2 regions of the Methylobacterium sp. Leaf87 genome follow, and region 2 is predicted to be linked to the other one. Evidence: predicted binding sites of a transcription regulator. Region 2 holds the regulator's gene; the other holds the start of a gene.
What was found. The regulator HrcA, encoded in region 2, represses chaperone genes, less so after heat shock. The targets are predictions, from matches to a motif close to GTTAGCACTCNCNNNNNGNGAGTGCTAAC.
Positions count from the first base shown of each region.

Region 1: the regulator HrcA is predicted to act here: its motif matches at 10,646-10,674, upstream of groES (co-chaperone GroES).

Region 1 is NZ_LMMI01000061.1:130,794-146,278, reverse strand. It holds gene ASF22_RS23545 (glycosyltransferase 61 family protein) at 1-1,374, shown strand, start outside; gene ASF22_RS23540 (class I SAM-dependent methyltransferase) at 1,458-2,759, shown strand; tRNA gene ASF22_RS22460 (tRNA-Thr) at 3,037-3,112, opposite strand; gene ASF22_RS22455 (TerB family tellurite resistance protein) at 3,334-3,801, shown strand; gene ASF22_RS22450 (CidA/LrgA family protein) at 3,816-4,211, shown strand; gene ASF22_RS22445 (LrgB family protein) at 4,208-4,924, shown strand; gene ASF22_RS22440 (ABC transporter ATP-binding protein/permease) at 4,932-7,034, opposite strand; gene ASF22_RS22435 (hypothetical protein) at 7,168-7,506, opposite strand; gene ASF22_RS22430 (2OG-Fe(II) oxygenase) at 7,639-8,271, shown strand; gene groL (chaperonin GroEL) at 8,535-10,190, opposite strand; gene groES (co-chaperone GroES) at 10,290-10,577, opposite strand; gene ASF22_RS22415 (magnesium transporter CorA family protein) at 10,791-11,801, shown strand; gene ASF22_RS22410 (polysaccharide biosynthesis C-terminal domain-containing protein) at 11,905-13,395, shown strand; gene ASF22_RS22405 (FAD-binding protein) at 13,455-14,657, shown strand; gene ASF22_RS22400 (heterodisulfide reductase-related iron-sulfur binding cluster) at 14,851-15,485, shown strand, end outside.
Region 2 is NZ_LMMI01000030.1:7,872-23,356, forward strand. It holds gene ASF22_RS14565 (type I polyketide synthase) at 1-1,164, opposite strand, end outside; gene ASF22_RS14570 (glycosyltransferase family 2 protein) at 1,843-3,978, opposite strand; gene ASF22_RS14575 (hypothetical protein) at 4,017-5,063, opposite strand; tRNA gene ASF22_RS14580 (tRNA-Val) at 5,332-5,406, shown strand; gene ASF22_RS14585 (ABC transporter permease) at 5,934-6,554, shown strand; gene ASF22_RS14590 (hypothetical protein) at 7,366-7,677, shown strand; tRNA gene ASF22_RS14595 (tRNA-His) at 7,937-8,013, opposite strand; gene ASF22_RS14600 (chloride channel protein) at 8,192-10,057, shown strand; gene ASF22_RS14605 (MFS family transporter) at 10,086-11,444, opposite strand; gene ASF22_RS14610 (DUF1236 domain-containing protein) at 11,766-12,626, shown strand; gene hrcA (heat-inducible transcriptional repressor HrcA) at 12,720-13,778, opposite strand; gene ASF22_RS23975 (hypothetical protein) at 14,069-14,389, shown strand; gene rph (ribonuclease PH) at 14,498-15,256, shown strand; gene rdgB (RdgB/HAM1 family non-canonical purine NTP pyrophosphatase) at 15,253-15,485, shown strand, end outside.

The DNA.
Region 1 (15,485 bases), on a different contig from region 2:
CTCGAACTGGTCGAAGCAATGGGCTTCACCGTGTTAAGCCCTGAAGAATTGGCATGGCACGATCAAATCTCGATCTTCTCGCGGGCTCGGGTAATCGCCGGCGAAGATGGCTCCGGGCTACACAACGCGATATTCAGTTCTGCCGAGACTGCGGTGGTCTGCCTAAACCCCGTGAACCAAGTACAAGTGTCCATCGCAGCACTGAGAGGTCAGAATATTACCGTTCTTTGCTCATCCAATGCAGGAGGACCCGAAACGGGGCGCGAAATCGATCTTGATCGCCTACATCGTGCGCTTCAAATTGCGAAGAATTCGGCCGGTCTTCCGAGTCAACCGGAGCAGCTAGCGCGGGAGGATGTCGCTCCCACGGCGTTTCATTCCATGATGGCTAGCTCGGAACTCAACAAAAGACAGAACCGATTCAATCCGACGCAGAGATTATCGAATTCACGCCACGCCGTCTTATTGTCGTCATACGTTCCAGAGACAGACGTTGGCTTAGCTATTGGAGATTACTACATTGATCTTTTGTGGCGAAATTTTGCCGATTGCAAGGTCTACGTGGGCATAAATACTGGCTCATGCGAACGCTGGCGGCTGATGCTCGCACAATCTGGGCTTGACATCGTTGTATGCGAGGTCTCTGAGAAGCTCGCCGTAAATTCAGATGTCGCCGGTTTCCAAGCAATATTACGAACCCTACGAGCGACGCGTGCCAATCACGAATACTACTGGTTTGGTCATACAAAGGGGGCATCGCATCAACGTTTTGAGGACGCCGAAGCGCTCCGCGCCGTCATCGAGCAAGATTTCTGGTCGCGCAGAAACGAGGTAGAAACCCGATGTGAGCCTACACGCCATGGCTCTTTTCCCGCCCTCCCAATGCCGGCAGCCGGCCCCAACGCTGCTGTTGTCGCTTACCTCAAAAGCATTTTTCCGAGCCGTTACCAGCCGATCGGATACGTTGCGACTTATACCTTCTTCGGCCTCACCGGCATCGCCCTGAGAAACTTTCTCGGGAGCGCTGACAGCCGCTTTTTCGAGAACAATCTTCTCGATGGAACCGGAGTATCACGCTACTTCTTCGAGGGCGGCTTTTCTTGGATCGCCGACATGGCTGGCTTCGAACCCCTGCTTCTTCATAAAAATATCGATTCCTCTAGCGGCAACTCGCGGCTTAATGGCCCCTGCTCTCCGAATGAGTTCTCGGAAAACCAGCATCGAGTTGCTCAGATGATCGAAACTTGGCGATCAGATCGAGACAACTATGATTTCCAAGGCTGGCCTGTTTGGGTAGGCGATCGAATTCAATTGGGTGACAAGACTTACGAGGCTGAAACTTTTTTCCGGGGATATTCACAATACTCAAAATAGAACTTGAAAGCTCTCAAAGTGTCTATCCGGGACCATTTTACAGCCTGACATAGCTTTCGGACCATGAGGCGGACGGAGGCCTAGTGCAGGAAGGCGCGGGCCTTTCGACAACCTTCAAAGGGCATTCTACGAGTGATGGCGCACCAGTAGCCAAGACACTGATGGGGCGGTACAGTTCCTTCGCGCTACTGTTGCGTCGGCCTCAACCCTGGATCAAAAGATTAGATATGATAAATTCTGCACTCTGGGCCGAACTTTCGGCAATCACTCTGCCTTCGATGCGTCCATACGTGACAAGTGCATGGCATGGGCACCTTACCTTTGCTCATTGGTTGGTTCGGGCCACTAATCCGGCCGTGATTGTCGAGCTCGGCACGCACAACGGGCTTTCGTACAGCGCTTTTTGTAAGGCCATCTCTAAGTTCAGTTCAGGCGCAAGGTGCTATGCAATCGACACTTGGGAGGGCGATGTGCATGCCGGCGCATATTCTAATGCCGTCTACGAGGACCTTTCGCAGTTCACGGAAGAAAATTTTGCGAATATTGGCGTTATGATCCGCTCGTACTTCGACGATGCGCTCAATGAATTTAAGGACGGCTCAGTCGATATTCTTCATATCGATGGGCTTCATACATACGAAGCTGTTCGGCACGATTTCGAGACTTGGAAGCCGAAGCTATCAGATCGCGCGGTAGTCCTTTTCCACGATACAGAGGTTCGTGGAGGAAACTTCGGCGTATGGAAATTCTGGGAAGAGATTTCACCGCAGTATCCAAATTTTAATTTTCTGCATTCTGCAGGTCTAGGCGTTCTTGCGGTCGGCCCAATCCAGCCGCAGTCTGTTCTAGAATTCTGCTCTTCGAGCACCCAAGAGACTAAAATAGTTCGAGATTTATTTGAGGGAGCCTCCCATGCGGCTCGCATATTTGGACAACACTTGCTCTCTACAGAGTCGGGCGGTCTCATTCCCTCATCAAGCGAGAATTTTGCGCGAAACAGGCCGGTGATGCAGAGCAGCCGCCTCTACGAGGGCTCACTTAGGCGGAGCCCAACGGATGGCATCAAGGACGGAACATATGGATTCCATACGATCCAAGAAAATCAGCCGTGGGTCATCATCGATCTCCAGCAGATAAGAAATGTAGCGAAGATCGCCATCTACAATCGTCTCTCCGACGCTTGCGCCGAGCGTGCACGAAATATCTGTGCTTCCGTATCCATTGATGGGATGGACTGGACAAACATCTACAAGCATGATGGCAGCTTGTTCGGCGGCATAGATGGCAGGCCTTTACTGATATCCGTCGGGCGAGAGGCTCGCTTCGTCCGAATTTGGCTCGCCGATGCGAACTTTCTTCATTTGGATCAGATCGAGGTCTACTGATCTCCGTGCTCCGGCCGGCAACCTCCATGGTTCGCCGGCCCCTGGAAAGGACTCTTTTCGACTAGCGGTCGTTTTCACGCCAATGGTGAAAGAAAAGAAGGGATCCTCCTCAGAGAATACACCCGTGCTATTCGTAGCTCCGGTTACTGCTTCTTTGCCCCCCAGCAGCTTCCAACTTAAAAATTTGGCCTTAAAGTCAAGTCGGAGTGCATAGGCACCTTTCTAAACTCATCGGCGAGCCGGCGTTTCCCGGCGGTCTCAACAGTCGGGGGACCAGTGGTGCCGCAAGAGGGATTCGAACCCCCGACCCCCTCATTACGAATGAGGTGCTCTACCAGCTGAGCTATTGCGGCACGAGGCGGTGCGGACCTGAGGGCCGGCGCGGCGTCGTTGAGAGGGGTCATATCCGGCCGGTCCCGGATTGGCAAGACGCTCCGTCTCGCATGGCGCACGCCGCCGCGACGCGATGCAGGGGGGCCACGGTGGGGCGGCATCGTCGTCCGGGGGGAGCGGCGTTGCTTGACGGGGGCGGAGGCGACCTCGAAGGGTGGCGCATCGTGTCCGAAGGATCGTCATGTCGCTCATCGCCCGCCTGCGTGCCTATGCCGCCGACGCCTTCGGGCTCGGGCAGCCCGCCGATGCCGCGGAAGGGGCCGACGAGCGCCTCGCGGCCATCGCCCTCCTCGTCCACGTCGCGCGCGCCGACGGGATCCTGGCCCCGGAGGAAACCGAGCGCCTCGCGCGTCTCGTCGAGGGGCGCTTCGCGCAGACGCGGGCCGAGGCACAAGCCCTGATCGCGCGGGCGGCCGCCTTCGACGCCCAGACCCGGGACATGGCGGCCCTGGTGGAGATGATCGGCCACGAGGCCGGTCGGGAACAGAAGGCGCGCCTCCTCGCCATGGCGTGGTCGGTGGCCGGGGCGGATGGCGACGTCCACGAGTTCGAGGAGGCCCTGGTCTGGCGTCTCGGCGGGCTCCTCGGGATCGACGAGGCCGGCATCGTCCTCGCCCGCGCCGGCGATCCCCTGGCGACCGTTCCGTAGCACCGGGTCCGCCCATGATCATCGGTCTGACGCTGATCCTCGCGGCGCAGCTTCTCGGCGAGGCCCTTGCCCGCGCCTCCGGAATCCCGGTGCCGGGGCCGGTGATCGGGATGGCGCTGCTCCTGGTGTTCCTCGTGGTGCGCGACCGCTACGCCCGTGCCGCCGCCCGCATCCTGCCGCCGCCCCTCGTGAACGGGCAACTCGAGGGGGCCGGGCGCGGCCTTCTCGCTAACCTCTCCCTCATGTTCGTGCCGGCGGGTGCCGGCATCGTCGGGCGGCTCGATGTGCTCGCGGTGCACGGGGCGGCGCTCGCCGTCATCGTGGTGGTCTCGACCGTGACGACGCTCGCGGCGACGGCCCTCACCTTCGTCGCCGTGTCGCGCTGGCTGCGCGCGGGCGAGGGGGCATGACCGGCGATTTCGCCGTCTGGGTCTACCTGTCGCGCACCCCGCTCCTGTGGCTCACCGTGACCCTGGTCGCCTACGCGGTCGCCGACCGGATCGCCACGGCGACGAACCGCCACCCGCTGGCGAACCCGGTGCTCGTGGCCATCGCGATCACGGCCGCGGTGCTGGAGGTGACGCGCACGCCCTACGCGACGTACTTCGAGGGCGCGCAGTTCGTGCATTTCCTGCTCGGGCCGGCCACCGTCGCACTGGCGTTCCCGCTCTACGAGTACCGCGCCACGGTCCTGCGGGCGCTCGCGCCGATGCTGGCCGCCCTCGTCGTCGGCTCCGTGGTCGCCCTGTCGTCGGCCCTCACCCTTGGGCATCTGCTCGGGGTGCCGCGCGACGTCATCGTGTCCCTGGCGCCGAAATCCGTGACCACCGGCGTCGCCATGGGTATCGCCCAGACCCTCGGCGGCGACCCGACGCTCGCCGCCGTCATCGTCATGCTCACCGGCATGACGGGGGGCATCCTGGTCACGCCCCTCATGAACATCCTGCGCATCCGCGACATGCGGGCGCGGGGCTTCGCCGCCGGCCTCGCCGCCCACGGCGTCGGCACGGCCCGCGCTTTCCAGGTCGATGTGGTTGCGGGCGCCTTCGCGGGCATCGCGCTTGGGCTCAACGCCTTCCTCACGGCGATGCTCGCGCCCATCGCCGTGAGTTTCCTGCGGTAGGTTCGACTTACCCGGCCGCCACGGGCGTCGGTACGAAGCGTCCGTCGGGGCCGGGCTTCATGTCGATGCGCCGGTCGTGCAGGACGTGCAGGGTCGAGCGGTGGCCAATCGAGACGATGGTGGTTTCCGGCAGGCGCTCGCGCAGCATGCGGTACAGGGCGGCCTCGCTCGGCTCGTCGAGGGCGGCGGTGGATTCGTCGAGGAACAGCCACTGGGGTTTCGCCAGCACCGCGCGGGCGATGGCCAGGCGCTGCTGCTCGCCGCCCGAAAGGCGCTGATCCCAGGCATCGACCTCGTCGAGGCGGTCGGCCAGCTGCGGCAGCTGCGCCGCCACCAGGGCCTCGCGGATCGCCTCGTCCGAGAACTGGTCGGTGGTGGCCGGATAGACCACTGCGCCCCGCAGGGTACCGAGCGGAATGTAGGGCCGCTGCGGCAGCACCAGGGCCGACTGACCCGGCGGCACCGCGATGCGCCCCTTGCCGAACGGCCAGATGCCGGCGATGGCCCGGAACAGGGTGGACTTGCCGGAGCCCGACGGGCCGGTGACCAGAGTGGCGCCGCCGCGCGTGAGGGTGAACCGGTCGGCACTGACGATCTCGCGGCCGTCCGGCAGGGCGAGGGTGATGTTCTCGGCGGTGACGTCGCGGCCCGGCGCATCGGACTGGGCGAGGCCGTAGCCGGCGCCCGCCATGGCCTCGGCCTTGGTCATCGCCCGCTTGAACGACGACAGGCGGTTGGTGTTGGCCTTGTAGGCCGCGATGGTGGTGTAGGCGCTGATGAAGAACGACAGCGACGACTGCACGTTGCTGAAGGCGTTCACGGTCTGCTGCAGGGCGCCGAAGCTGAGCTTCTTCGCGAAGTACGAGGGTGCGGCGATGACGAGCGGCACCATGGTGCTCGCCTGGGAATAGCCGAACGAGAAGGCGATGAGCTTGATGCGCCGGAAGATGATCTGCACATAGTTCGCGATGATCTCGTCGAACAGCGACCGGAGGCGCACGGTCTCGGCACGCTCGCCGCGCAGGAGCGCGATCTGCTCGCCGTAGATGCGGCTGCGGGCGAGCGAGAACCGGAAATCCGCCTCCACCCGCTCCTGGCGGAAATCGAGGCCGATGAGCGGGCGGCCGATGAGGTGGGCGAGCCAGGTGCCGACGACCGCGTAGGTGATCACGGCCCAGACGAGGAAGCCCGGCACCACCGTGTCGGTGAACGGCAGCACGAAATCCCGCGACAGGGTCCACAGGATGACCATGAACGAGACGAGCTGGGCCGCCTGCGACAGCAGCCGGATCGACAGGCTCGCCGTCTGCGAGATGAAGGCGTTGACGTCGGCCTGGATGCGCTGATCCGGGTTGTCGGCGTGCTCGTCCGTGAAGGGAATGCGGTAATGCGTGCCGTCCCCGAGCCAGCGCTGGTAGAAGCTCCGGGTCAGCCACGTGCGCCAGCGGATGTGCAGGGACTGGTCGACGAACAGGTCGAACATGCCGATGCAGACGTTGAGGATCGCGAGGGGCACGAAGACCCAAAGGATCTGGTACCAGAATACATCGAGATTGTATTCCTGGATCGCGTTGTAGAGATCGCGGTACCAGAAGTTGAACCGTAAGGTCAGGGCGACATCGGCGAAGCTGACGAAGATCGACAGCGCGACGAGGCGCTGACCGATCTTGCCCTCCGTCCGGCCGAACCAGCGGAACAGGCCGATCTCGCGGGTCGGCTCGTCACGGTTCGCGAAGTAGGGATCGGCGATGAGGGTGATCGCCCGAATCGGCTTCAGGTGCGAAATGCCGAGCACGATGGCGGCGAACACCACGGCACCCGTGGCGGCGAAGGCCGGCGGCAGCAGGGCGGCGAGCGTCGGGGGCAGCGCGCCCAAGGCCGCCAGCAGCTTGGCCCCGGAGAACAGGAGATAGCCGACGCCGTAGACCGAGATGAAGATCTTCAGGTAGGCCGAGATCTTGCCGGAGGCGAGCAGGATGCCCGCCATGGCGAGCCCGCTCAGGGACACGTAGAGGGGCGGTGCGGCCTCGCCGGGAAATGCCAGCAGGACGAGGGCGAACAGCGCCGTCACGGCGGCTTGCAGGCCGAGGCCCGTCCTCAATACGGCCACGTGCGTCTTCTCCCCGTGCTGATCGTCGAGGCACCGCTTCCGCGGCATGCCGGAGCCCGGGAGTGACGGCGGGTCGTGGCGAGATCGTGGCCGGACGGGTGCCTGAGCGGACGAAAATCCTGGCCCGCGTGTTCTACTGCCAATCCCAGTCGCCGTAGCCCGGCTCGCGGCAGCGATAGCCGATGGGGCATTCCGGGTTGTCGCGGGTCGGCACGAAACGCAGGTCGGCGATCTCCGAGAGCTCGCAGAAGCTGCGGTCGCGCACGAAGCGCTGGAAGGTCTGGTTGCCGGTGTCGAGGAGGATCGCCCCCTGGCGCTTCACCAGCGCCATGGCGTCGGCGCAGGCCATGCGGGCGGTCGTCCCGGTGGTCTGGGCGCTCGCCGGCGTCGCCAGGACGACGCAGAGGGCGAGGGCGAAACATCTCGTCACGATGGCGGGGCGCCGTTCCGGTGATTTGCTGAGCCCAAGCATGGCAGTTTCCGCCGGGCGCGAAAAGGGCCGCGCCCCGCCTTGCCGTCCGGTTGCCGCAATCGGGCGCTCTATCCACCGCTGTTGCGCCGGAGCGCGCGCCGATCATCGGACGGAACGGGTACAGAGGCAGCCATGTCGGGACTTTCGATCCTCAACCTCGAAGCCGTGCGCGCCGCGCCCGTGTCGCGCGAGCCCTACACGTTCTTCCTCGGCAACGACGTCCTCGACCGCGCGGCCATCGACGAAATCCGGCAGGACTTCCCGGCGATTGCCAAGCCGGGTTACCTCACCGTGGACGAGGTGGCGCTCAAGGGCCGGTTCAAGGCGCTCATCGACGAATTGGAGAGCGACGAGTTCTCCCGCATCATGGGCGAGAAGTTCGGCATCGACCTCGTCTCGTGCCCGCGCCTCACCACCATCATGAAGAAGAGCCAGCCGAAATACGGATCGATCCACACCGACGGGCCGTCGAAGGTGATGACGATGCTGATCTACATGAACGATGCCTGGGACGCGCCCGCCGCCGGGCGCCTGCGGGTGCTCTACGACGGCCGGAACTACGAACCCTTCGCCGTCGAGGTGCCGCCCACCATGGGCACGATGTTCGCCTTCCTCCGGTCCGACAATTCCTGGCACGGCCACGAGCCGTTCGAGGGCGAACGCCGGGTGGTACAAGTCGCCTGGGTCAAGGACGCGGCCGAACTCGAGCGCAAGAAGAAGCGCAACCGGACGGCGCAGTTCCTGAAGGGCATCTTCGGGCGCTGAAACCCGGGCGGCCGGACACCGGTCGCATCGGACATCGTCTTCCTGGCTCGGACCGCTTCAGGGCGATCCGGGCCATTTTCATGGGTAGGGGGGGATCGGCGATACGACAGCCGACGTCGCCCCGCGATCACCATGCTCCCAGCGTGGGGGCGGAGTGGCGACGCCCGAGACTGCCAAGGGTGTGTCCCACGCTCTCGGCCACGAAAAAGGGGCCGCCTCTCGGCGACCCCCTCTATCAAGTTCGGCTCAAAAGGCTCGGACTTTTAGAAGTCCATGCCGCCCATGCCGCCGCCCATGCCGCCGCCGCCCGGCATACCGCCGCCGGCGCTGTCCTTCTTCGGAGCATCGGCGATCATGGCTTCCGTGGTCACCAGCAGGCCGGCGATGGAGGAGGCATCCTGCAGGGCGGTCCGCACGACCTTGGCCGGGTCGACGATGCCGGCCTGGATCATGTCCACGTACTCTTCGGTCTGGGCGTTGAAGCCGTAGGTGATCGAAGAGGTGTTGTCGGTGATCTTGCCGACTACGATGGAGCCTTCGACGCCGGAGTTGGCGGCGATCTGACGGATCGGCGCCTCGAGGGCCTTCAGCACGATCTTGATGCCGGCCTGGACGTCCGGGTTGTCGCTCTTGAGGGCGCGGACGGCCTCGCGGGCGCGGAGGAGGGCGGTGCCGCCGCCGGGGACGATGCCCTCTTCCACCGCAGCGCGGGTGGCGTTGAGCGCGTCGTCGACGCGGTCCTTCTTCTCCTTGACCTCGACCTCGGTCGCGCCGCCGACGCGGATGACCGCGACGCCGCCGGCGAGCTTGGCCAGACGCTCCTGGAGCTTCTCACGGTCGTAGTCCGAGGTGGTCTCCTCGATCTGCGCCTTGATCTGGGCGACGCGGGCCTCGATGTCCGACTTCTCGCCGAGACCGTCGATGATCGTGGTGGTCTCCTTCTCGATGCGGATGCGCTTGGCGCGGCCGAGCATCGGCAGGGTGACGTTCTCGAGCTTGATGCCGAGGTCCTCGGCGATCATCTGACCCTGGGTCAGGATCGCGATGTCCTCGAGCATGGCCTTGCGGCGATCGCCGAAGCCCGGAGCCTTGACGGCCGCGACCTTGAGGCCGCCGCGCAGCTTGTTCACCACGAGGGTGGCGAGCGCCTCGCCCTCGATGTCCTCGGCGATGATGACGAGGGGCTTGCCCGTCTGCACCACGGCCTCGAGCACCGGCAGCATCGCCTGGAGCGACGAGAGCTTCTTCTCGTGGATGAGGATGTAGGGGTCCTCGAGCTCGGCGACCATCTTCTCCGCGTTGGTGATGAAGTACGGGGAGAGGTAGCCGCGGTCGAACTGCATGCCCTCGACGACGTCGAGCTCGGTCTCGGCGGTCTTGGCCTCCTCGACGGTGATGACACCCTCGTTGCCGACCTTCTGCATGGCATGGGCGATCATCTCGCCGATTTCCTTGTCGCCATTGGCCGAGATGGTGCCGACCTGGGCGACTTCCTCGGACGAGGCGACCTTCTTGGCGCGGCTCGTGATGTCCTCGACGGCGGCCTTCGTCGCGAGGTCGATGCCGCGCTTGAGGTCCATCGGGTTCATGCCGGCGGCGACGTACTTGGCGCCTTCCCGGACGATGGCCTGGGCCAGGACGGTGGCGGTGGTGGTGCCGTCGCCCGCGATGTCGTTGGTCTTCGAGGCCACTTCGCGCACCATCTGGGCGCCCATGTTCTCGAACTTGTCGGAAAGCTCGATCTCCTTGGCGACGGTGACGCCGTCCTTGGTGATGCGCGGCGCGCCGAAGCTCTTCTCGATGACGACGTTACGACCCTTGGGGCCGAGGGTCACCTTCACTGCGTCGGCCAGGATATCGACGCCGCGCAGCATCTTCTCGCGGGCGTCGGAGCCGAAACGGACTTCTTTCGCTGCCATGTTCAAATCCTCATGCGGTGGGAAGCCCCGAGGCGCTCAGAGTTGAAGCGCGCTCAAAGGGCTCGGGTAGGGAGACGAAGGAAGAGGGCAGATCGCCGTTCAGGCGACGACGCCCATGATGTCGGATTCCTTCATGATCAGGAGATCCTGACCGTCGATCTTGACCTCGGTGCCGGACCACTTGCCGAACAGCACGCGATCGCCGGCCTTGACGTCGAGGGGATTGATGCGGCCGGCCTCGTCGCGGGCGCCGGGGCCGACGGCGACGATCTCGCCCTCTTGCGGCTTCTCCTTGGCGGTGTCGGGGATGATGATGCCCCCCTTGGTCTTCTCTTCGCCTTCGATACGGCGAACGACGACACGGTCGTGCAGCGGACGGAACTTCATGAGCTGCCCTCTTGCTCTAAATTCATGGATGGCGTTGATGCGGCGCGGCAGCGCGCTCAACCCAGGCCGTTAGCACTCTCGATCGGTGAGTGCCAACGATGCCGCGGAGGTAGGCGCATGCCTTGCGTGAGTCAAGACTGTCGCAGGTCGGCACGACGGTTGCGCGACGGCAATTCTCTCTCGATCCGCTCCGCCACGGACCAATCATCCCCGATGATCAGCCTTCATGGACCACAGGGTGCGGTCGGGTCCCCCGCCACCGACGGCGCCGGACCGATGCCTGCCGCCACGGTGTGGATCGACCTCGACGACCCGAGTGCCGAGGAGGCGCAGCGCATCGAGGACGCGACGGGCATCCGCGTCCCATCGCGAAAAGCCCTCAGCGAGGTGGAGAATTCGAGCCGGCTGCGGCGTCTCAAGAACGGCTTCTCGCTGTCGACGCCGATGATCACCTTCGACAAGGTCGATTCGTTGTTGAAGCCCCTGGGGTTCGTCCTGACCAAGGACCACCTCGTCACCGTGCGGTTCCACGATCTGCGCGCGTTCGCGGAGGTGAAGAAGCGCATCGCCGAGGGCGACGGCCCGTCCACCACGAGCACGGAGATTTTCCTCCTGCTCATGGAGGAGTTGGTCGACAGCCTCGCCGATTCCCTGGAGGACATGGGCGCCGATCTCGATGCCCTCTCGACCCGGATCTTCGACTTCGACGTGCGGGGCGGCGCGCCCGCCAGCGACGACAAGCTCAAGACCCAGACGCCGCGACGGCGCGATCTGGCGCTCCGCCGGATCCTGCGCGGCATCGGCCGGCGCGGCAAGGCGCTCGGCAAGATCCGGTCCAGCCTGCTGGGTCTCGAACGCATCGTCCCCTTCGTCGCCAACGAGTGCGAGCATCTGCTCGGCGCCGAGCAGGTACCGCGCTTCGAGGCCGTGCGACGGGACATCGCCTCCCTCGACGAGTTCGAGATCCGTCAATCGGAGAACGTCCAGTTCCTCCTCGACGCCACCCTCGGCCTCATCAACATGGAGCAGAACAACACCTTCCGGGTGCTGACCGTGGTCTCGGTCGTGGGCATTCCGCCGACCCTCGTGACCTCACTCTACGGCATGAATTTCAAGCACATGCCCGAACTCGATTGGGCCTACGGCTATCCCTACGGCCTCGCCCTCGTGGTTCTCAGCGCCCTCGTGCCGATCGTGTTCTTCCGCATGCGGGGGTGGTTCTGAGGATCGTCACGCCGGGCGGTTGACGGATTCTTTGCGCACCTCCGCTTAGGGTCCAGCCAAAGGCGCGAGCGCCCCGCTCGGCGCAAGGCTGCCCGTTCCCGCCATGGCCGTGATCTGCGCCTTCGTCCTCAACGCCGGGCTGAACTTCGTGCTCGGCCTGCTCATCGCGAAGCTGCTGGGCCCGGCGGATTTCGGTCTGTTCGCGCTGGCCACCGCCGGCGCCATCGTGGCCAACACGGTGCTGTTCGAGTGGCTGCGCCTGTCGGCGACGCGATTCTACTCGGCCCGCGTCCGCGATCAGGAGCCGTGGATCCGCCAGGGTCTCGACCGGGCCTACGCCGTACTCGGCGCCGGGCTCCTCGCCGCCGCCCTGGTCTGCGCCGGATTCGGCATGGAGGCGGGGCCCGAGAGCCGCGCGGCCATCACGGCGGGCGCGGGCGTGGCCGCCTTCGGGATCGGAGTGTTCGACTACCACGCGGCGCTCGCCCGCGCCCGCTTCGACGGTGGCCTCTATTTCCGGCTGGTGGCGATCAAAAACGCCTTGGCCTTCGTGCTCATGGCCGGCACGGCGTGGCTCCTGCCCCAGCCGGCCTGGGTGCTCGCCGCGGCGGGCCTGAGCCAGTTCCTCGCCGCCGCGATCCTATGGCGGCCCATGCGCGATCCCGTGAGCCCGCGCCTGCGCGTGCGCCTCGCCGAGACCTGGCGGCTGTTCCTCGCCTACGGCCTGCCCTTGATCGCCGCCAACGCCATCTATCAGCTGCTGCCGTTCCTCAATCGCGGCACCATCGCGGCCCAGGCCGGGCTGGCCGAGGCCGGCTACTTCGCCCTCGCGGCCGACGTCACCACGCGCAGCATCGGCACGCTGGGCACCGCCCTCGACCTCCTGCTGTTCCAGCTCGCCGTGCGCGTCGAGGAGGAGGAGGGCCGCGCGGCCGCCGAGGCCCAGGTCGGGCGCAATGTCGGCGTGGTGGTCGCCCTGCTGCTGCCCTGCGCCGTCGGGTTCTGGGCGATCCTTCCCGCCCTCCAGGCCCTGGTGGTGCCGGAGGCCTATCGCGGCCCATTCGCGAGCTATGCCGGGCTGATGATCCCGGGCTTCTTCTGCCTCGCCATGATGAACTTCGCCCTCAATCCGATCTTCCAGATCCGCCGCAGGACCCTGCCGGTGATCGCCGCCGCCCTGGTGGGCCTCGCCGTCGACGCCCTCGGCCTGTGGCTGCTGCCGCCGCTCATGGGACCGGAAGGCATCGCGGCGGCGCAGACGGCGGGTCTCGCCGCCGCCACCGGGTTCCTGGCGCTCCGGGCGCTCACGGGGCCGCAGCGCCTGCGCCTGCCGTGGCGCGATCTCCTGATGGCCGGTATCGCCTGTGCGGCCATGGCCCTGTGCCTCGTACCCCTGCGCCATCTCGAGCCCGTGCGGGCCCTCGCGGTCAGCCTGACCCTCGGCTTCCTCATCATGGGAGGGTTCACCTGGGTCCTGGACATCGCCGGCCTGCGCACCCTCATCGCAGCCCGCCTGGCGGCGCGGCGCGCAAGGCCGTCGAAGGCGGGGACCGGACGCACCGGACCGGATGCAATCGCGAACGATTATCATTAGGATCGGACCACAAAACACGAAGACGGACCGGGCACGCCGCCCGGCCAGGGCGGGAAACGATGCGGTCATACGAGCCTCACGACGCGGATGCGGCGGCGGACATCGTCCGCGCGGCCGCCGACCGGGCGGAGCGCCTGCGCCTCGTCGGCGGCGGCACCAAGGCGGGGATCGGCCGCCCGGCCGGGAATCCCGCATCCGAGGACGAGGCGACGCTGTCCACCGCCGGATTGTCGGGCATCACCCTCTACGAACCGGCCGAGATGGTGGTCTCGGCGCTCGCCGGCACACCGCTCGCCGAGGTGCAGGCCCTGCTCGCCGGGCGCGGCCAGATGCTGCCCTTCGAGCCCATGGACCATCGCGGCCTGATGGGGACGCACGGCACGCCGACCTTCGGCGCGGTGGCCTCCACGAACAATTCCGGCCCCCGCCGGATCAATGCCGGGGCGGCCCGCGACAGCCTCATCGGCGTGCGCTTCGTCAACGGACGCGGCGAACAGATCAAATCCGGCGGTCGGGTGATGAAGAACGTCACCGGCCTCGATCTCGTGAAGCTCATGGCCGGCGCCTGGGGCACCCTCGGGCTGCTCACGGAGGTGACCTTCAAGGTGCTGCCGGTGCAGGAGCGAGTGTCGACCCTGGTGTTCTCAGGCCTCGACGATGACCGGGCCGTCGCCGCCCTCTCGGCCGCCCTCGGCTCGCCTTTCGAGCTCACCGGCGCCGCCCACCTGCCGGCCGGGATCGGCGGCCCCGAAGCCCGCACCGCCATGCGGGTCGAGGGGTTTTCGGATTCGGTCGCCTATCGGCTCGGTGAACTGACGAAGCTACTCAAGCGCTTCGGTGCGCCCGAGATCGTCGAGGGCGACACCGGCACCGCCCTGTGGACAGGCATCCGCGACGCCGCCCCCCTGGCCGAGTCGGCGGATGCCGCCATCTGGCGTCTCTCCACGGCTGCGACCCACGGCCCCGCCCTGGCAGCCGCCATCGCGGCGGAGCGCGACGCGCGGTGGTTCTACGATTGGGGCGGCGGCCTAATCTGGCTCGCGACCGCGGCCGAGGGCGATGCCGGGGCCGCGACCGTGCGGGCGGCGGTGAAGGCGCAGGGCGGCCACGCCACCCTGGTACGCGCGCCCGACGCCGTGCGCGCCGCCGTGCCGGTGTTCGAGCCCCTGTCCGAGCCGCTGATGCGGATCACGGCGGGTCTCAAGGCGGCGCACGACCCAATGAGCGTGTTCAATCCGGGCCGGATGTACGCGGGGATCTGACGTCGCCGCGACATTCTTACCCGCAGGCATCGGCCTTGGGTTCCGACTATCAAGAACCCGCCTGCCAGTGTTTGGAGCAGTTCCAAAGGCTCGGCAGACCCTCCGTTCCGCTCTAAGGTACGGGCGAAGACGACGGGGCCGCCATGCCGATGGTGTGAAGCGGCACCGCGATGGGTGGATTCAGGAACACGCCGTGCAGACCAGTTTCAGCCTGACGCAGCTCGCCGATCCCGCCATGGCGGCCTCGGAAAAGATCCTGCGGACCTGCGTCCATTGCGGTTTCTGCACCGCTACCTGCCCGACGTACCTGCTGCTGGGCGACGAACTCGACAGCCCGCGTGGCCGCATCTACCTCATCAAGGACATGCTGGAGGGCAACAAGCCCGCCGTGCCCGAGGTGGTCAAGCACATCGACCGCTGCCTGTCGTGCCTGTCCTGCATGACGACATGCCCCTCGGGCGTGCACTACATGCACCTCGTCGATCACGCCCGCGCGCATATCGAGGAAACCTATACGCGGCCCTTCGGGGACCGGGCGCTCCGGGCGGTGCTGGCCTTCGTGCTGCCCTATCCCAACCGTTTCCGACTGGCTTTGCTCGGCGCCAAGCTCGGGAGCCCGTTCCGCCCCCTGGTGGCGCGGGTGCCCGGCCTCGGCAACCGGCTCGCCGCCATGCTGGATCTCGCCCCGGCCGAATTGCCGAACCGCAACCGCACCGACCGACCCGGCACCTTTCCGGCCGAGACCCGTGCGCTGGAGGCCAGCGCCGCCCTTCAGGGCACCACGGCCCCGGCCCGCACGGGCCGCGTCGCGCTGCTGCGCGGCTGCGC
Region 2 (15,485 bases):
CAGGTCGGTGAACGGGATGTCGGGGTTGAGTTCGGCGGCGTGCAGAGAGGCCGGCACGAAGTCGTGCTCCAGGGCGAGACTGGCCTTTAGCAGGCCGGCGAGGCCCGAGACCGGCTCGGTGTGACCGATGTTGCTCTTGATGGAGCCGATGGGCAGGGGCTCGCGACGGGGCTTGCCGAGCTTACCGCCGATGGCGCCGGCCTCGATGGGGTCGCCCACGGGGGTGCCGGTCCCGTGCGCCTCGACGAAGACGACCTTGTCGAGGTCGATCTCGGCCTCGCGGTAGACCTGTTCGAGGAGTGCGCCCTGCGCATAGCCCGAGGGAAGCGAGATGCCGGTGGTGCGGCCGTCGGAATTGACGCCGCTCGCCGCGATGACGCCCCGCACGGTGTTGCCGTCGCGGGCCGCGGCTTTGGCCGATTGCAGCACGAGGACCACGCCGCCCTCGGAGCGGACATAGCCGTCGGCCTGGGCCGAGAACGCGCTGCACAGGCCGCGGCGCGACAGCATCTGGGCGTTGGAGAAGCAGATGAAGTTGAACGGGCTCGCCAGCAGGTTGACGCCGGCCACCACGGCCGTGTCGATCCGGCCGCTGGCGATGGCGGCCACCGCCGCGTCGAGGGCGACGAGTGACGACGAGCAGGCGGTGTCGACGGTGAAGCTCGGGCCCTTGAGGTCGTAGATGTACGAGATGCGGTTCGACAGGATCGAGAGGGTGTTGCCGGTGGCCGCGTAGGCGTCACCCGAGGCGGTGTCGAGGATGCGCAGGTTGCCGTAATCCAGCGACGAGGCGCCCACGAACACGCCGATGGGGGTGCCGGCCACGGCGGAGGGACGCAGGCCCGCATCCTCCAGGGCTTCCCAGGTCAGTTCGAGCAGGAGCCGCTGCTGCGGGTCCATCTGCTCGGCCTCGCGCGGCGAGATGCCGAACACGCCCGGATCGAACGACCAGATCTCGTCGAGGATGCCCGCCGACCAGGTGTAGCTCTTGCCGCGCTCCTGGGCGCGGGGATGGCCGAACCGGCTGAGCGACCAGCGATCCTCGGGGATCTGGCCCACGGCGCAGCGGGCTTCCGTCAGGAGCTGCCACAGACCCTCGACGTTCGAGGCTCCCGGGAGGCGGCAGGCACGACCGATGATCGCGATGTCTGTACGTTGAGTCACGTTCGATTCGCACACGCTCTTGAACGGGGAACGAGACCGGCCTCGAAAAGAGGCCGGGCAATCCGTCCGATCCTTAGTATGGCACCAGGGCGGTGTCCAACACGGGGAAGAAGGGACGGGCGAGGCTTGGCGCGACGAAAAAACATCCTGTCGCGCATCATGATGCGTGGCCCGCCTGCTCCGAACGGAGACCGGTGGCGGGACCGGAAATCGAACGGATCAGGCGTTGCGGATCAGCGGTCGCGACCCTGGCGGCCCCGACAAGAGAGCTTCGCCCCCCCTCATCGCGGTGCCCTGCATGCGGTCCGGAATCGACTGACGAGGATGGGCCATGGGGTTCCCGGCTGCCTTCGTGGATCGGATCGGGGACGCGTGATCCTTATGCCCGTGATCCTCGATCCCGACGGGCGGGACACAGGACTTTTGGGCGGTGCCGCTTTCACGGTTGCGGGCGTGCTTATCATCCCGACTTCGAGCAATTCCAAGGCAATCGTGTCACCGGGAGGACACACACCAGCGGGATCACGGCCTCCGTCGGGGATCCGGGATGGTGCAGCGCGCCAGTTCGCGTCGAATTGTCACCGCAGCGCAACATCGCCCTTGGCGTGTGGCTTTGGCGCCTGACCTCGTGTGACCTGGCGCCGGGCGGCACCGGGGCCCGGACGCATCGGTCCGGTCTCACAGGCGGAAATGCGCCGCCGTGCGGGACAGGTTGGGATTGTAGTACGGGTCGGCCCGAAGCTGCGGCTCCCAGCGCGCCTGCATCACCCGCATCTCGGCCTCGAACCGGGTGCGCTTCTCCGGCGTGTCCTCGGGTCCCCGGCTCTTCGATTCGTGGTGGACGAGGCGGGCGTACGGCGTCCACAGGTTGCGGTAGCCGGCCTCGCGCAGGCGCAGGCACAGGTCGACGTCGTTGAAGGCGACGGCCAAGTGCGCGGCATCGAAGCCGCCGACCCGCGCGAACGCCTCGGCCCGCACGGCGAGGCACGCCCCGGTGACGGCGGAGACCTCCTGGGTCAGGACCATGCGGGCGAAGTAGCCCGGCTCCTCCCCCGGCAGGCCGGGATGGCTGTGCCCGGCGACCCCGCCGATGCCGAGCACGATGCCGCCGTGCTGCAGGGTGCCGTCCGGATAGAGCAGCTTGGCGCCGACCGCGCCGACGCTCGGATCGAGGGCGAGGGAGACCATCTCGGCGAGCCAGCCGGGCTCGACGATCTCGACGTCGTTGTTGAGGAACAGCAGCACCGCGCCGGTCGCGGCCGCGGCCCCCCGGTTCGACAGGTCGGAGAAGTTGAACGGGCCCGGCACGGGCAGGATTCGCAGGCGCGCCTCCTCGGCATAGGACGCGAACAGGGCATCCGTCGCCGGCTCGCGGCTGTCGTTGTCCACGACCACCACCTCGATGTCCGGGTAGTCGGTCGCACCGAACAGGCCGCGCAGGACCGTCCCCAGGAGCTCGGCCCGGTCGCGGGTGGGGATGATGACGGAGACGCGCGGAGCCGGGTGGGGCAGGGGCCGCACGAGCCGGTTGAAACCCAGCGGCCCGCGTTCGGCACGGGCGCCGAAGGGCGCGGCCACCTCCGCGAGCGCGCGCAGACGGGCGGTCTCGGCCTGCGCCAGGGCACGGTCGGAGAAGGTGCCGGAGCCCCCGGCAGCACGCCAGTGATAGAGCACCTTCGGGATGTGACGTACGCGCGCGGGCGCGAGCCCCTGCGTCAGGCGCAGGAGCAGGTCATGGTCCTGGCTGCCCTCGAAGCCCGGACGCAGGCCGCCGAGCGCCCGCACCGCGGCGGTGCGCACCACCGCGAGGTGATTGATGTAGTTCTGCCCGTAGAGCAGCTCACGGTCGAAGCCGGATTTGAAGTGCGGCTCGAACCGGCGCCCACGTCCGTCGATCTTGTCCTCGTCGCTGTAGATCAGCACGAGGTCGGGGTCGGCGCGGATGGCCGCACCCACATGGAACAGGGCGGTCTCGGCGAGCACGTCGTCGTGGTCGAGGAAGGCCACGTAGGCGCCGCGCGCCAGGGCGAGGGCCTCGTTGGTGGCCCGCGCGATATGGCCGTTCACGGCCCGCCGCGTCACGCGGATGCGGGAATCGGCGGCGGCGTGGGCCGCGAGGATCCGGACGATCGCCGGATCGGTGGAGGCATCGTCGGCGACGCAGAGTTCCCAATGGGGCGAGAGCTGTGCCCGGACCGAGCGCAGGGCCGCTTCCAGCACCGCGGGCGCGGGATCGTGGACCGGCATCAGGACGGAGATCAGGGGCGGGTCGACCCAGGCGGCGGCCTCGGCGCGCAGGCGGGCCCGCTCGGGGGCGGTCAGGGTGTCGAAGCGGCGGATCCAGGCGCCGTACCCTGTGCCGCGACGCTGTCCGAGGGCGGCGGAGAGCAGGCCGCGCCCGCGCACCTTGAGGCCAAGGGCGCGCCAATAGACGGCACGAACGGTGAGGCGGGGCGCCCGCAGCACGGCACGGGCCACGAGGGCGAGGCGCCCGCGCCGGTGGATCGCCACATCCACGAGGGCGAAGGGTCGGCCCGGCGCCAGGGGGGAGAGGACTAGGGCGCGGATTGCCTCGGGCAGGCGTCCCGTCCAGGCGAACCGGTCGCCGCCCAAGGCCTCCTCCTGCAGGACCGCGCCGTGTCGGCCTTCGCACAGGACGGTCACGAGCAGGCGAGCGATCCCGCCGCTGCCGGCATCGCGGAACCGGATCGTCACCCAGGCGCCGTCGAGGCCCGCCCCGGTGAGGTCGAGGCGCGAGCCGCCGCCATCGGCCGTGAAGGCACGGATTCCGCCCGGCAGGCGGGCCGACGGCATCGCGCCCGGATGATCGCGCCCCGGGTCCCCGCCCATGCTCAGACGGTCCAGCCCTTGGCGACGGCGTCGCGCACGGCGTCCGCCATGGCGACGTCGAACACGAGCATGTCCTGGGCCGCCCGCAGGCCGCGCAGGCGTGCCGCCAGTGCCAAAACGGTCTCGGGGATCGGCTCGGGCTCGGGCACGACGGCCTCGACCCCGAGGCGATCGAACACCGTGGTGGCGAAGGCCTCGTAGAATTCGCGGTGGCCGACGACGTTGACGCGGGCCAGGATCTCGATGGCGACGATGGAATTGCCCGGGGTCATCCGATCGTTGGGCAGCTTGGTGCCGAACTGGCGAGCCAGGGGATTGTACAGCAGGTGATACGCCCCCTCGGGCATCATCTTGAAGAAGCGCTTGAGGCTCTTCGGGTCGTCGAAGTCGTAATCGCCGGTGAAATCCGCCGCCTCGGCGAGACCGCCGAGGCGCCAGGCCTGGGCCGGATCGGCCGCGACGGCGGCCCGCGCCTTCAGCCACAGCATCCGCGTCGCCATCTCGGTGTAGGGGTCGTGGATCAGGGCGGTGGTGATGAAATCGTCGCTGGCGAAGAAGCCCTCGTAGCGCGGGACGATGATGGCGCCGGACACGAAGGACGAGGCCAGCCAAGGGCTCTCGAACAGCACCCGCAGCACTTCGTCGGACAGGCGCCCGACTCCGAGGTAGCTCTGCTGGAACCGGTCGAACAGAGCCGCGGGGATGCGGGTCTCCGGCACGATGCTGGTGTCGACGAGCAGGACCTTGCCCGTCCGGAGCCCATCCTGGCGGATGCGCCGGTAGATCAGGACGTTGGTGTCGGTGTCGTAGATCTCGACGCGCCGCGCCTCGGCCAGCCCCGGCACATCCTCGGGGGTGAGCCGGAAGACGCAGTGCCCGGTGGAGTGCCAGCCGTTGGCCCGGATGCCGTCATCCGTGATCGTGGCCGGGATCTCGGCGACGCGCCGGCCCTCCACGGCGACGAAGACGCGGCTGATGGCCAGGGGGTTGTCCGGGACCACCCAGAACCTGATCTCGGCACCCAGGTCGTGATCGACGTAGAACCGCATTCCTCACCGTTGCTCGATGGCCTGGAGCCGTGCCCGATCCGCTCGGATCGCGCCTCCGGCTCCTTGTCCCTGCCGTGGTACTCGCCGCTCGCCCGACGCCGCCTCCCTCGGGGAGGCCGCCGCACGGGCCGGCCCCGGCCCTTAGCGTACTTTGAGGATCGGCGCAGGAAAATGGATCATGGTCCGTGATCGGAGCGCGCCTTTGCGCTTGCGCCCCCCAAAACCAGAAGCTATAGCCCCCCTCACCGGCGGCGAACGCAGCCGGTGAGGGCGCTTAGCTCAGCGGTAGAGCACTACCTTGACATGGTAGGGGTCACAGGTTCGAACCCTGTAGTGCCCACCATCTCACCTCCTGGCGACACGGGGATTTCCCTGGCCAAAGGCGAGTTGGTGACGAGGGATCGCAGGTTCAGCGAACCTGTCTGCGGGGAAGACCGGACCTAGACCGGTTTCTCACCTGAACTCATCCCACGACGACATCGAAGTCTTTGGATTTGCGGCCGTATCGAGCCGGCCTGCGGCCGCGGCTGCGTCGGTCATTGCAACGCCCGCCGTCTGGCAGAAGCACGAAACGCGCTGTTCCCTATGCACCTTCGCACACCGACCGCGCCGAAGCGTCGGGGGAGCGCGACTGCGCATTTTTGACCAGATCTCCCGCTAGGCGCGACGCACGCCACACCGCCCGAGACCCACCCCATGGTCACCTTCAAAGCAAAGACGCATGTCGCGCGAAGCGATTGGGAGGTCTACGCACACGTCATTCATGCACTGATGCTCCGCGACATGCGGACCCGGTTCGGCGCCTCGTATTGGGGCTACGTCGTCGTCATCCTGTGGCCCGTCGCGCACATCTTCCTGATCGTCGGCCTCATGGCCTTTCGCGGCATGCCGTCGCCTCTGGGCGACAGCGTGATCCTGTTCATCGCAACCGGTGCCGTTCCGGCCCTGGTGTTTCAATACACGTCCCGCGAGGCGATGAAGGCGATCGTCTCCAGCAAACCCCTGACCTATTATCCGCAGGTAAAGCTCTTCGATCTGATCGTCGCGCGATTCATCGTCGAGGCGGTCAAAGGATTCACCGGCCTCATCCTGATTTTCTTCATCCTGGTTTGCTTCGGCGTGGATCCGATTCCGGACGAGCCGATCATGGCGGTCGGCGGATACTGTGCCGCCCTGCTCCTCGGTCTCGGCATTGGGGCGATCAATGTCGGAATCCTGTCGTTCTTTCCCGGATGGCAGATCGGATACATCCTCGTCACGATCACGTTCTACCTGACGTCCGGTGTTTATTTCCTGCCGCAATTCATGCCGCCACAGATCTACGAGATCATGAAATGGAACCCGATGGTGCAGATCATCGAGTGGGTCCGCCTCGGATACTATACGCAACTCGGCGTGAACGTTGATTACCTCTACGTTCTGGGGATGGGATTCGGAACGTTGACCCTCGGACTCATCATGGAGCGAACGCTGGTTCGCCGCTTGGCGTAAGGCAACGGCCCTCCTCCCTTCCCGCGTGCGGGCAACGCAGCCCCCGGCGCCTTTCTGGCCCGGGGCCTTCTCGCAGGAGCACCCCTTCACCTTTCCGCCGCTCCGGCTCGGCCCGACCGGGCGTCACTGTGGAGCGAGGGCGGGGCCACTCCGCGACGCCGCGAGCAAGGGCCGGCCCTGATCCCGCGGCCATCCGACGACCACCGGCGTCGGGCCACAGGGAGGGAAGCCAACCCCGCGCCCACCGCCTGCTGCAGCCGAATCTCCGACGATGGGGGAGATCCCTTGCCCTGCGAAGCTCGATACGTCGAAGCCTGGTCCCGTCGCTTGGCCGGTGCCGTCCAACCCGAAGCCAGCGCCCACACGGGTTTATACTAACATAGATTAGCTCATCATTCGAATACGAAGGTTGTCTTTGCGCTATACAGGATCCGTTAAAACGAAATCAAGCACATCAATGTAGTTATCGGCAATCGAGATCGATTTCCGCAGCGATTTTCGCGCGAGGGCCCATGTCCTACAAATAAACCTGAAGCTGTTTGCCGAGTTTTTTGATAACCAAATATTCCTCTACCGCAAAGAGAGAAAAATACCGCCACCAAGCCATAGGATCGATCCATTGAATTCAATTAAATTCTGACATCGAGAATTTCATCGTCGGATGCGCCACGAAACCAAGTAACCGATGGGAAATCGTAAAAAATTCCTTGCCAAATCATCCGCACGACGCTTACAAATCATTGCCAACCGCCAAGTCTCCATCCCTTTGGGCTGAAAGACATTCGCCAGCCCTCTCGGTCCAGGGGTGACAATGCTCGCGTCGCACGAACTGGGAATGCTTTCCAACGAGCCGAATGCTGATCCTTCGCCGGACAGCAGATCGGACCAGGGCGTCGAGAGGCAGATCGAACAGCGCGGCTCCGTATCGCAGCCCCGCCCCTCGGCCGGGCGGGCCTACCGGGCCATCTTGCTGGCGGCCGATGGACGGATCGCGACGCTCTCCCGGCTCGACGCCCAGGACGATGCGGAAGCCCTCGTCCGGGCGGCCGGGATGGTCGATGGACATGCCGTCGAGTTGTGGGACGGCAGCCGCTTCATCGCGCATTTCCCGTCGGTGGATTAGCAGGCGCGCTGGCATACGAAGGCCGGCGCGTCGAAGGGCGGCTGCGCGAGTGGAAAGCCCCTTCGATCGCCCCAACGCTTGGCCCTGCGCGACGTCGGCCGGGCGCCAAGCTCCTGAACTCGCTCCGGCCGCATCCGCACGGGGCTCGATCCGCCGGATCGGGCACGATGCGCGGCGCGCTCCGCTCCACCATGCCCAGCCACAGCAACGCAGAAGGGGCTGGCCTGAGCCAACCCCTTGCAAACGTTAGGCAATTCTATGGTACCACCGCCCCGGCTCGAACGGGGGACCCCCAGATCCACAATCTGGTGCTCTAACCAACTGAGCTACGGCGGCACTGAGGGGGCTGTATCGCGAGCCGAAGCGCTTTTCAAGCGCCGGCTGCGCATCGGGGCGAGGAGAATGTGTGGAGAGGGCCGCCGAGGCACCGCGCGGGAAACCGATCGACGCCCGGGCGTGGCCCTCTTAAACCGGAGCCATTCCCCTCGATCGACCCGTTCGGCCCCCCGCGATGATGACGCCACGCCCCATCCTCACCCGTGTGCCGGCCCGGGCTCGCCTGTTGGCCCGGGCTCGCCTGCTGGCGAAAGTCCCCGCACGCGCGCGTGCGGCGGTGCGGGGCAGCGAGATCGGTCTCGTCGCCCTGGCGGGCCTCGCCGGCTGCGTCGCGGGCGCGGCGGTGGCCGCCATGCAGGGGGCGACGCAGGTCCTGCGCGCGTGGCTCTACGGCCTGCCGCCCGGAATGCGTCTGAGCGCGAGCCACGACGTGCCGGCCCTGACCCTGCTCCTCGTCCCGGCGGCGGGCGGCCTCGTGCTCGGCCTCCTCGCCCATACCATTACCCGGGCCATCGCCCGGCGGCACGGACGGCGCCCGCACGCAGTCGTCGATCCCATCGAGGCCAATGCGCTCCACGGCGGGCGGATGTCGGTACGCGGCTCGGGGCTCGTCGCCCTGCAGAACATGATCTCGAACGGGTCGGGGGCCTCAGTCGGCCTCGAAGCCGGCTATACCCAGATCTGCGCCAGCCTCGCGGCACGCTTCGGAGCGTCGTTCGAGCTGCGCCGGAGCGACCAGCGCACCCTCGTCGGCTGCGGGGCGGCCGCCGCCATCGCGGCAGCCTTCGGGGCGCCGCTCACGGGGGCGTTCTACGCCTTCGAACTCATCATCGGCACCTACGCCATCGCCACCCTGACGCCCGTGGTGGTGGCGGCCCTGTGCGGCAGCGTCGTCGCCCGCGCCCTGGTGGACCAACCGGCGCTGGTCACCGTCGACGGCCTCGACGCTCTCACCAGCACGGCGATCACCGGCGCCGACACCGTGCCGGTCCTGGGCCTCGGCCTCGTCTGCGCCGGCCTCGGCATCGTGATCATGCGCGGCGTCACCCTGGTGGAGGCCGGCATCCGTGCGAGCCGGATCCCCGCCCCGCTGGCCCCCGCCTTCGGTGGGCTCTGCGTCGGCGCCCTGGCGGTCGCGGTCTCGCCGCAGGTTCTCTCGGGCGGGCACGGGGCCCTGCACCTGCATCTCGGCGCGCACGGGGCGGGCATGGGTCTCGGGGGCCTCGCGCTCCTGTTCGCCGCCAAGGCGACGGCGTCGGCCCTTTCCATCGGCGCGGGGTTTCGCGGCGGCCTGTTCTTCGCCTCGCTGTTCCTCGGGGCGCTCGTCGGGGAGATCTTTTCGGGGGCGATGCCCGGCTTGGCCGCCTTCGCGCCGACGCCGCTCGCCTACGCGGTGGTCGGCATGAGCGCGCTCGCCGTCGCGGTCATCGGCGGCCCGCTCACCATGACGTTCCTGGCCCTGGAACTGACGGGCAGCTTCCCCATCACCGGCCTCGTCCTCGTGGCGGTGATCGCCTCCTCGCTCGCCGTGCGAAAAACCTTCGGCTACTCCTTCGCCACCTGGCGCTTCCACCTGCGCGGCGAGAGCATCCGCAGCGCCCACGACGTCGGCTGGATCCGCACCCTGACCGTGGACACCCTGATGCGCCGCGAGGTCGTCACCGTGCCGGTCTCCCTACCGCTGACGGCCTTTCTCACGGACCATCCCCTCGGATCGCCCTCGCGGGTCGTGGCGGTGGATGGCGAAGGTCGCTACGCCGGCATCGTCCGGGTGCCGGAGGCCCACGCCGCCGCCCGGGACGCCGATGGCCCGCCGCCCGGCCTCGCCGACCTCCTGCGTCACGCCGACGACGTCCTGACGCCCGGCATGAACGCCAAGGCCGCGGCCGCCGCCTTCGACCGCACGGAGAGCGAGGCGCTCGCCGTCGTCGACGGGCCGGAGACCCGCCGCGTCGTCGGCCTCCTCACCGAAAGCCACACCCTCAAGCGCTACGCCGAAGAACTCGATCGGCAGCGCCGGGCGATGCTGGGCGAGACGGCGTGAGCGTCACGGCGCCCACGCCCGCCCGAGGTCAGGCGTGGACCACGCGCCCCTTCGCCCCCAAGGCCTCCTCGACGGTGCCGTCGCCGTCGAGATAACCGTGACGTTTGGGGTTCGGCATGATCAGCGAGGCCACGAAGGCGATCCCGAGCATCACGGTGACGTACCAGAAGAACGAACTCTCCGAGCCGATCTGCTTCAGGTAGAGCGCCACCATCTCGGCGGTGCCGCCGAACAGGGAATTGGCGATGGCGTAGGACAGGCCCACGCCCAGCGCCCGCACCTGGGTCGGAAACAGCTCCGCCTTCACGATACCGGAGATGCCTGTGTAGAAGCTGATCACGGTCAAGCCGATCATGATCAGGGCGAAGGACAGGACCGGGTTGGTGGTGCTGCCGATGGTGGTCATCAGGGGCACCACCATGAGGGTGCCGAGTCCGCTGTAGAGCAGCATGTTGGCCTTGCGGCCGATCTTGTCCGAGAGCCAGCCGAAGAACGGCTGAATGATCATGTAGACCAACAGCGCGGCGGTGGAGATCTGCGAAGCGGTGATCTTGTCGATATGCGCCGTGTTGAACAGGTACTTCGGCATGTAGGTGGTGAAGGTGTAGAAGCTCAGGGAGCCGCCGGCCGTGTAGGCCAGCACCACGCAGAACGCGCGCCAATGCTTGAACAGGGCCGCGAAGGTGCCGGATTCCTTCGAGCTCATGTCCGCCTTGGTGGCGGTCTCGGTCAGCGACGAGCGCAGGTACAGGGCGACCACGGCGGCGAGCGCCCCGATCACGAAGGGAATGCGCCAGCCCCAGGCGGTGAGCTGCTGGGCGGTGAGCACGCTCTGCAGGACGATCAGCACGAGGGAGGCCAGGAGCTGGCCGCCGATGAGGGTGACGTACTGGAACGAGGCGAAGAACCCGCGCCGGCCCTTGATGGCGATCTCGCTCATGTAGGTGGCGCTGGTGCCGTACTCGCCGCCCACCGACAGGCCCTGGATCATCCGGGCCAGGAGCAGCAGGGCCGGGGCGAGGTGGCCGACGCTCGCGTAGGTCGGCAGCACGGCGATCATCAGCGAACCGGCGCACATCATCAGCACCGAAATCATCATCGAGGTCTTGCGGCCGAGGCGGTCGGCGAGGCGCCCGAACAGCCACCCGCCGATGGGCCGCATGAAGAAGCCAACGGCAAAGACGGCCGCCGATTTCAGGAGCTGACTGGTGTCGTCGCCCTCGGGGAAGAACACCGGCGCGAAGTACAGGGCGAAGAAGGCGTAGCAGTAGAAGTCGAACCACTCGACGAGGTTGCCCGACGAGGATGCGACGATGGCCTTGATCCGGCGGCGGTTGTCCGCCGCCTCATCGAGCCTCGGCGTCATGATTCCGGCACCGTCCGACATGCGCGTCTCCCCCTGTTTTATTTGGGATGTTGTTGAATTGGCTCATTATTTTTTTAGCATGGTCCCGCCCGGGCCTGCTGTGCGGCGACGTTAAGCTCCGCGGAAAAATTCGCAAGAGCACCGGCGGATGCCAAAATGACCGCAGGCAACGCGGCCGTGGAAGATCTGCGCTCAAGCTTTCATTCGGCCTCTCGCGCCCAAATGAAAGTCCCCGCGCAAGTCGATCCGGGGAAAATGCGGAACGGTTTCTGGGACGTCCTCGTTGCGGCTGCGCATCGGCGCCGAACGGCGCTGTCCATCGACGGGGCGGGAAACAAAACCATGAGCAAACTCTTTCGGAGCACGGTCGCGGCCGCGGCCCTGGTCATCGGCGCGACGGCGGCCTTCGGTCAGGGCGGCCCGGGTGGCGGCGCGGCCGGCGGTGCGGCCGGTGGTGGCAGCGCCGGCATCGGTGCGGGCGGCGGAGCCGGGGGTGGCGCAGGGGGCGGACGCGGCGGTGCCGGTGGCCCGGGCGCCGGTGCGGCGGGTGCCGCCGGTGCCGAGCGTGGCGGCCCGGCCGGAGGAGGCGCGGGTGTGGGCGGCGGTGCCGGCGAGCGTGGTGGTGCGGCCGAACGGGGCGGTGCTGCCGAGCGCGGCAGCCCGGGGGGCGGCCCGAACCGGGGCGCGGAAGACGGCCGCGCCGGACGCGGCGAGGGTCGGACCGACCGCGACGGTCAGCCGGATCGCGGCGCTGCGACCGATCGCGGCGAGCGGGGTGACCGCGACGGTCGGGGCGACCGGGACGGCAAGGCCGACCGGGATAGTAGAACGGACCGGGACGGCAAGGCCGATCGCGGGAATCGCGATGGCCGGGGTGATCGCGGCGACCGGGGCGATCGCGGCGCACGGGGAGATCGCGGGGATCGGGGCGCGGTCCGGGGCGCCTATGGCCGCCTCGGCGCGCCGCAGCGCACGGAGTTCCGCCAGAGCGTGATCCGGCGCGGCATTCCGCGTCTCGCCGCCGGCGCCTTCGCGCTCACCGTCGGCACGGCCATCGCCCGCAGCTACACCCTCTACGACCTGCCGCCGGACATCGTCCGCATCGCGCCGGAATACGAGGATTACCGCTACGTGCTGGTGGACGACGACATCGTCATCGTCGATCCCGACACCTACGAGATCGTCGACGTGATCCGCGGCTGAGCGGCTTCATCTCGAAGACGGGGAGGGCGCGGCCGCGAGGCGGCGCCTTTTCTCGTTCAAGCGCTTGCTCTCGTTCCAGCGCTTGCTCTCGTCTCAGCGCCTGCTGCGGTCGAGCAGCCCCGAGACGACGCGGGCGGTGTAATCCACCATCGGGACGATCCGGGCGTAGTTGAGCCGCGTCGGCCCGATCACCCCCACGACGCCGACGATCTTCTGGGCCCCATCGCGAAAGGGTGCGGCGATCATCGAGGAGCCCGACAGGGAGAACAGCTTGTTCTCCGAGCCGATGAAGATGCGGACCCCCTCGCCGCCTTCGGCCCGGGACAGGAGTTCGATGACGTCCTTCTGGGTCTCGAGGTCGTTGAACAGCAGGCGGATGCGCTCGAGATCCTCGACGGCCCGCAGGTCGTCCAGGAGATTGGCCTGACCGCGCACGATGAGCTGGCGCGCGTCGGACGGGCCGACGGAGACGGCGAGGCCGGCATCGACGAGGCGCTCGGTGATGACGTCGAGTTCGCGCTTCATCGCCTGGCGGCCGGATTCGATCTCGGCCCGCAGGGTCCCGAGTGTGCGCCCCTGGAGGCGGGCGTTGAGGTAGTTCGAGGCCTCCTGCAGGGCGCTCGCGGGCAGGCCGGGCGGCAGGTCGAGGAGGCGGTTCTCCACCGAGCCGTCGTCGGAGACGAGGACCACCAGGGCGCGGGCCGGGTCGAGGCGCACGAACTCGATGTGCTTCAGGTGCACGTTGGTCTTCGTGGTCAGCACCACGCCGGCACCGCGCGAGATGCCCGACAGCAGGGTCGAGGCCTCGGCCAGCGCGCTCTCGAAGGTGTGGCCGGAGGCCGCCGCCCGCATCTGCGCCTCGATCCGCGCCTGCTCGTCCTGGCCGACATCGCCGAGTTCGAGCATGGCATCGACGAAGAAACGCAGGCCCTGCTCCGTCGGCAGCCGCCCGGCCGAGGCGTGGGGCGCGAAGATGAGCCCGGAATGCTCCAGATCCGCCATCACGTTGCGGATGGAGGCCGGCGACAGGGTCATGGGCAGGATGCGCGCGAGGTTGCGCGATCCCATCGGCTCGCCGGTGGTGAGGTAGCTCTCCACGATCTGCCGGAAGATCTCGCGCGCCCGCTCGTTGGGCGCGGCGAGGACATGCATCGGCTGGGATGCGGAGAAGGGGCGGGCGGGCTCGGTCACGACGGTTTTCCTGGGCCACGATTGTGTCCGCGCGGGGGCCCTCGCACAAGGCGGCGGCGCGCGTTCGCATCGGAACGCGGGCTGCGGCGGGGCAGGGCACGCTTCATCCGCCCTTCAGGAACGATGGGCCAAAAGAAAAACCGCGCTTCGATGAAGCCGTCCGGGCCCATCGTGCGTTCCACACCGCTCACCTGTCCGGCCAAGCTCGAAGTCCGTGCAAGGCCGGCCCCGCGTGGCGTCAGGAGTCCCATATGCGCAACACATCCCGTTCCGGTCTGATCCGGTCCCTGGCCATCGTGCTGGCCATGATCGGCGCCATGTTCGTCGCCGCGCCCCAAGGCGCCCAGGCGGCCCCCGCCATGGTCTCGACGGAGGTCGCCGGCCCGGCCGCCGCCCTCACGGAGGTCCAGTACGGCGGCTATGGCCGTCATCACCGTCATCACCACCGCCATTACGGCCACCGCCGCCACTTCGGCCATCATTTCGGCCATCACCGGGGTCGCCATTACGGCCGTCACTTCGGTCATCACCGCGGTCACCACCACGGCTACGGCCGTCGTCACTTCTACTGAGAGACGTTCGGAGGGGCGCCCGGTGGGCGCCCTTTTCGGTCGGGGCGTTGCCGCAGCCGCGCCCGGCGCCTAAGAGCCGCGTCCTGACACTCAACCGGGAGAGCGGCGATGCGGCCCTCGAAGCGCGCCAACGACGATCTGCGCACCGTCACCCTCGAGCGCGCCGTGGCCCGCTACGCCGAGGGGTCCTGCCTCGTCACCTTCGGCGAGACCAAGGTGCTGTGCACCGCCTCCCTGGAAGAGCGCGGGCCGCCCTGGCTGCGCGGCTCCGGCAAGGGCTGGATCACGGCCGAGTATTCCATGCTGCCGCGCGCCACCCACGAGCGCACCCGGCGCGAAGTGAATTCGGGGAAGCCGTCGGGCCGCACCCAGGAGATCCAGCGCCTCATCGGCCGGAGTCTCAGGGCCGTCACCAACCTGCCGGCCATGGGTGAGCGCCAGATCACCGTCGATTGCGACGTGATCCAGGCCGATGGCGGCACCCGCACGGCCGCCATCACGGGCGCCTGGGTGGCGCTGCACGATTGTTTCGCCTGGATGCGCGCCCGCTCGATCATCTCCGTCGATCCCCTGCGCGATCACGTGGCGGCGGTGTCCTGCGGCATCGTCAAGGGCGTGCCCGTGCTCGACCTCGACTACGCCGAGGATTCGGGGGCGGAGACCGACGCCAACTTCGTGGTCACCGGCTCGGGCGGCCTCGTCGAGGTCCAGGGCACCGCCGAGGGCAAGCCGTTCTCGGAAGAGGAGCTCATGGCGCTCCTGCGCCTGGCCAAGGGCGGCACCGAGCGCCTCGTCGCTCTCCAGAAAGACACCATCGCGCGCGAACCCGCCGACAAGCGCGTCACGGACAAGAAGGCCTCCGCATGAGCCAGCACCGCATCCTCTCGGGCCGGGTCGTCGTCGCGACCCACAATGCCGGCAAGCTCGTGGAGATGCGCGAATTGCTGGCGCCCTTCGGGATCGCGGCGGTCTCGGCCGGCGAGCTCGGCCTGCCCGAACCGGACGAGACCGGCACCATGTTCTCGGAGAATGCCGCCATCAAGGCGCACGCGGCGGCCCAGGCCTCCGGCCTGCCGGCCTTCGCCGACGATTCCGG